2 regions of the Halobacillus sp. A1-3 genome follow, and region 1 is predicted to be linked to the other one. Evidence: predicted binding sites of a transcription regulator. Region 1 holds the regulator's gene; the other holds the start of a gene.

Region 1 (3,169 bases):
TTGAACTAGAAGAAATGGGTTTTGAAATTGAAGCTTCTCACCACGAAGTAGCTCCAGGACAGCATGAGATTGACTTTAAATACTCCGATGCTGTGAAGCACTGTGATGATATTCAAACATTTAAATTAGTTGTTAAGACAATCGCACGTCAGCATGGATTGCATGCAACCTTTATGCCTAAGCCTCTATTTGGTGTGAATGGATCCGGAATGCACGCAAACATGTCATTATTCAATGAAGGCGGAAATGCTTTCTTCGATGAAAGTGGCAAGGAACAGCTTTCAGATGTAGCGTATCAGTTCACAGCTGGAATTATTAAACATGCGACGAACTTCACAGCAGTAACGAACCCTACAGTGAACTCATTTAAGCGTCTCGTTCCCGGGTATGAAGCCCCTTGTTATGTTGCTTGGTCCGGCCAAAACCGTAGTCCACTTGTACGTGTACCGACTTCTCGTGGTCTGAGCACGCGTATTGAGGTGCGAAGTGTTGACCCGGCAGCGAACCCATATATGGCGATGGCTGTGCTATTAGCTGCAGGACTTGATGGTGTGGAAAATAAACTCGATGCCCCTGCTCCTGTTGACCGCAACATCTATGTGATGGATAAAAAAGAGCGTGAAGCTCACGGTGTTAAAGACCTTCCAGCAACACTTTACGATGCCCTTGTAGAATTGCAGAAGGATCCGATTATGGTTGAAGCCCTCGGTGAGCACCTATTCGAGCATTTTATTGAAGCGAAAGAAATTGAATGGGATATGTTCCGTACGCAAGTCCATCCTTGGGAACGCGAACAATACTTACAAACGTATTAATGGATAGGAAAACCCTCGATTTTAAGGATCGAGGGTTTTTCATTTGCGAAAATTACTACATATTTCTAGTGTACAAAAAGACATCCACTCCATATAATAAATATAAGAACAAGTGTTCGTTTTATGGGAGGGGTGATACCAATGGGTAATTTAATGGTCCGTTCGAAAGAAGAAAATGAAAAAATTGATATTATTTATCTATCCAGCCAGGGGAAGCTTACTCAATGGATGATCCGAGTCATTGCTATTCGTGAGATTTACATTCTTGCCTATTGCTTCAATCGGAAGGAGGTGCGAGCGTTCCACACAGAAAATATTCTCTCTGCTTTTCCGATAACCAATACCAGAGGCGTAGGAGCATGACTTATTCGTTCACTTTATTCAAGTATTAGGGTGAGCCAAGTCTTTAACTTATCACTTAAACGCAAATAAATAAATTATTTTTGCCTGATTGCTTTCCAACTATTGACTCTTCTGGTGTATGTGATATAGTTAGAGTTAATTATTCTTGTTCGTTTACGAATGAAAGCAAAAGTAACTTTTAAGTCACTTTCGTCTTGAATGAATATGCAGAGCAATAATAGTAATACAATGTGGAAAAAGTTCCACGCAGGAGGTAACAACATGTTACAAGGTAATGTTAAATGGTTTAATGCAGAAAAAGGATTTGGATTTATCGAAGTAGAAGGTCAAGACGATGTATTCGTACACTTCTCTGCTATTCAAGGCGAAGGATTTAAAACTTTAGAAGAAAACGAAACTGTTACTTTTGAAATCGTTGAAGGTAACCGTGGACCACAAGCAGCTAACGTTCAAAAATAAGACGTTAAGTGTAAAAAAGAGACTCTCTTAGGAGAGTCTCTTTTTTTGTTTGGTATAATAAAGCCCATATTAATAAAACGAGACGAGCAGCGGCTCGTCTCATTTTTAATGTACAGTACGGTATAAACCAACCACTTTGCCAAGAATAGAAACATCATTAAGAATAATCGGATCCATGGTGGCATTTTCAGGCTGTAGACGAATGTGATTTTTTTCTTTAAAGAACCGCTTTACAGTAGCTTCTTCATCCTCTGTCATAGCAACGACAATATCACCATTCTGGGCTGTCTGCTGCTGTCTCACAACCACCATATCACCATCAAGAATACCGGCCTCAATCATACTTTCTCCTTGAACGATCAAGACAAAAGTATTGTCATCGGATCCAGCCAGCGTATCCGGCAGAGGAACATACTCCTCTATGTTTTCAACAGCCGTAATCGGCGTACCTGCCGTAACCTTACCAATAACCGGAGCATAGGCAGCCTCACTACGAGGAATACTATGATCTTCTTCCAATTCTATCACTTCAATCGCGCGAGGCTTCGTAGGGTCCCTGCGGATGTATCCTTTTTTCTCTAGTCTTGATAGATGTCCATGGACTGTAGAGCTGGATGCTAGACCCACAGACTGACCAATTTCCCGAACAGAGGGAGGATAACCTTTCAATAGTACTTGTTCTTTAATAAAATCTAGTATTTCTTGCTGCCGCTTCGAAAGTTTGCTCATAGATTGCCACCTCGTACATAGGATTATAGTAACCACATTGTACCATGCCTATATTTAAAATACAAACAAGCGTTCGAAAAAACGGTTGACAAGAACCTGTGTTCGTATATAATTAAAATTAACCAAACGCGAACATAAGTTCTTAAGAACGTAGGTTCTCAAAAAATGGAGGGTTTTAAATGTTTAACAAACTATCAAAGCTTGATCTCACGTATCTAGTATTATTCGTAGCGAGTTTAGCGTTTTTATACTTTTCTATGGTCACGACAGGATAGTTTGTAATATCCTTGTTAAAGTAACTTTAGAAGAGGGAGACCAGACATTATGAGAGTCGTTCTATATTGTCGAGTAAGTACAGAAAAGGAAGCTCAGGTATCTTCTTTGAAGAGACAAAGAGCTGAATTGATGCGTATGGCCGAGCATCATGAAATGGAAATTGTAGATTGTATAGAGGAACAGGCAAGCGGCTATGAGATCGAACGGGAAGGTATTTTCCGCTTGCTTGAATACTTTTCCAATCGTAGCGCTGATGCCCTTCTCATTCAGGACGAAACAAGGCTTGGAAGAGGGAATACGAAGATTGCTTTATTCCATCAATTAAATAAACTTAACGTTCGGATTTATTCGTTGTCTCATGAAGGTGAATTGGAAATTTCAGAGTCAGATTCGATGGTTCTCCAAATTGTAGGTATTGTTGAAGAATATCAAAGGAAAATACATAATATGAAAATCCGAAGAGGAATGAAGAAAGCTGTGGAAGATGGATACAACCCAGCTGAGAATCTCTCAAATAAAGACATGGC
Region 2 (3,169 bases), on a different contig from region 1:
AATATTCCATTAATTACGTTTGAAGATGTTACAGGTTTCTTCCCCGGGATCAAACAAGAGCATGGAGGTATTATACGCCATGGCGCGAAAATCCTTTATGCATATTCTGAGGCAACTGTACCAAAGCTTACAATCATTACAAGGAAAGCTTACGGCGGAGCTTATGTCGCTCTAAATAGTAAGTCTATTGGAGCTGATCTTGTTTATGCCTGGCCTAACGCTGAAATAGCTGTTATGGGACCAGAAGGGGCTGCCAATATTATTTTTGCAAAAGAGATTAAAGAGAGTGCTAACCCCGAAGAAACTCGTCAACATAAGATTAATGAATACAGAGAACGTTTTGCTAATCCTTATGTAGCAGCGGGCTTAGGAATGGTTGACGATGTCATTGATCCACGGGAGACAAGGTCAACGTTAATTAAAGCGTTAGATATGCTGAAAAACAAGCAAGAAGACAGGCCATATAAAAAGCATGGGAATATTCCTCTCTAATTGACACGTCAGACTCATTCCGCTAACGTACTAAGGGGAATGTGTTTACATATGAAGGAGGATCACGAATGGGATCGATTAATAAAGAGCGTTTATTAGAAGAATTTTTAGAATTGGTTCAGGTCGACTCTGAAACCACTCAAGAAGAAAAAATTGCAGAGGTACTAAAAGAGAAGTTTGAAAGCCTGGGCCTTGAAGTGCTGGAGGACGACGCCAAGTCTATCACAGGGCACGGAGCAAATAATTTAATCTGTAATTTAAAAGGTACAAAAGAAGGTGCCGACACAATTTATTTTACCTCCCATATGGACACGGTCGTGCCAGGTAACGGGGTGAAACCAAGTGTGGAAGACGGTTATGTCGTAACAAATGGTTCCACCATTCTAGGAGCCGATGACAAAGCGGGACTAGCTGCGATTCTTGAAGCTATCCGTTCTATTAAAGAAAATGATGTTGACCACGGTGATTTACAGTTCATTATTACGGTTGGAGAAGAGAGCGGATTAGTCGGAGCCAAGGCGCTCGACAGCTCGCTTTTAAAGGCAAAATTTGGGTATGCGCTTGATAGTGATGGGAAAGTAGGAAATATCATCGTCGCTGCACCAACTCAAGCGAAATTGAATGCAGTCGTCAAAGGGAAGACTGCACATGCAGGCGTTGCGCCGGAAAAAGGAATTTCTGCTATTACACTAGCATCTAAAGCAATCGCGAAGATGCCGCTAGGCCGGATCGATGATGAAACCACAGCAAATATCGGTCGATTTGAAGGCGGTCAAAAAACAAACATCGTTTGTGACCATGTAGAAATTTTAGCTGAAGCTCGCTCTCTTGTTCCAGAAAAAATGGAAGATCAAGTGGAAAAAATGAAGAAAGCTTTTTACGAAACAGCCGAAGAAATGGGCGGCGAAGTTGAACTTGATGTGGAAGTGATGTATCCAGGGTTTAAACAAAAAGCTGGGGACGAAGTAGTCGAAGTTGCCAGATCTGCTGCTAAAAAAATAGGACGTGACAGTGAACTATTGACGAGCGGAGGCGGAAGCGATGCAAACATTATCGCAGGTTATGGTATTCCGACCGTTAATTTGGCTGTAGGTTATGAGGATATTCATACGACGAATGAGCGTATGCCAGTTGCTGAGCTTGAAAAAGTAGCAGAACTCGTGACAGCCATTATAAAAGAAGTAGCTGAATAATTAAAAACGCCTCCGAAATCGGAGGCGTTTTTACGTGGTTTTACAGCTCTATCCAAACAGAAATATTATAAATTATGGTATAATAGAAGAACAAGAGTTCGTAGAAAAGGAAGGATTGCTGTGTCAAGATGGTATCCTAAAAATGGTCGGGTCATTTTTCATGTTGATATGAATAGTTTCTATGCTTCAGTCGAAATGGCATTCGATCCCTCTTTAAAAGGTAAACCGCTAGCTATTGCAGGAAATCCTGAAGAAAGAAGAGGAATTGTTGTCACAAGCAGTTACGAAGCAAGAAAATACGGTGTAAAAACAACCATGCCCGTGGGAGAAGCAAAAAGACTTTGTCCAGACCTTATTGTTATGAGGCCCAATTTTGAAAGGTATCGAACCGCATCTAAGGAAATGTTTAAGATCTTATCAGATGTGACTTCTAACGTACAGCCTGTCTCCATTGATGAAGGGTATATGGATATTACAAAATGTGAGAATCAAGGTTCACCCCCTGACATTGCGGAGCAGATTCAAAAACGTATTTATGAAGAACTTGACCTTCCATGCAGTATTGGAATTGCTCCAAACAAATTTTTAGCTAAAATGGCATCAGACATGAAAAAGCCGATGGGCATAACCATTCTTAGATTAAGGGATATAGAGAAGAAGCTCTGGCCTCTGCCGATTGAAGAAATGTATGGAGTTGGTTCAAAAACAGCTGACAAGCTTAAAAAAATTCATATTCAAACCATTGGAGATTTAGCGAATCACCCTGTTCTTGAGCTAAAGCAGCTGCTTGGAATTAACGGAGAGCGACTACAGAATCGAGCAAATGGACTGGATCAAAGACCTGTTGATCCTGATGCTGTTCATGAATTTAAAAGCATCGGTACTTCAACGACCCTTCCGCATGACACTACTGAAGACACAGAAGTACGAGCGGTGTTACGAAGGCTTTCGAACAAAGTGGAAGCTCGAATGAAAAATAAAAAAGTAGTAGCAAGAAATGTACAATTAATGATCCGCTATCACGACCGGAAAACCGTAACTAGAAGTCGTCAACTGAAAGAGTTCATTCACACTTCCGACGACTTGTTCACTGCAGCCATTCAGTTATTCGATCAGCATTGGAGCCAGGATCCAGTAAGGCTTTTAGGAGTCACTGCTTCAGACCTTGCCGAACAATCGGAAGTGACCCAGCAGCTTGATTTATTCAATTACAAAGAACATGCGGATAAAGAAAAGCTTTATAAAGCAATTGACGACTTAACTGATAAGTATGGGGAAAACCCATTTAAAGCAATTTCAGTCCCCTCTGAAGGGAACGTGACCACCAGTTTTCAAAAAGATTTCCTAGATGATTATAAAAAAGAATAGCTGCTTCTCTTTTTCTCATACTAAAGAAGAAGGGAGGCAGTTTTTTTATGGGTAAAGATCGTCAAGAGAAGAAGCTAAAAAGGTCAGGAAAAGTTCAGTCTGATAGGGACCAAAGC

Evidence for each region. Region 1 encodes LexA, which represses DNA repair genes until DNA is damaged. Its sites were predicted from a motif close to CGAACATATGTTCG; they were not measured.
Region 2: a site for LexA is predicted at 1,773-1,786, ahead of ACRYKC_RS13995 (DNA polymerase IV). Genes of this name have one in related genera too.

The regions. Positions count from the first base shown of each region.
Region 1 is NZ_JBPCEO010000004.1:177,611-180,779, forward strand. It holds gene glnA (type I glutamate--ammonia ligase) at 1-815, shown strand, start outside; gene ACRYKC_RS08710 (hypothetical protein) at 957-1,178, shown strand; gene ACRYKC_RS08715 (cold-shock protein) at 1,440-1,637, shown strand; gene lexA (transcriptional repressor LexA) at 1,743-2,366, opposite strand; gene ACRYKC_RS08725 (YneB family resolvase-like protein) at 2,691-3,169, shown strand, end outside.
Region 2 is NZ_JBPCEO010000007.1:215,715-218,883, forward strand. It holds gene ACRYKC_RS13985 (acyl-CoA carboxylase subunit beta) at 1-492, shown strand, start outside; gene ACRYKC_RS13990 (M20/M25/M40 family metallo-hydrolase) at 561-1,685, shown strand; gene ACRYKC_RS13995 (DNA polymerase IV) at 1,806-3,053, shown strand; gene ACRYKC_RS14000 (YpzI family protein) at 3,101-3,169, shown strand, end outside.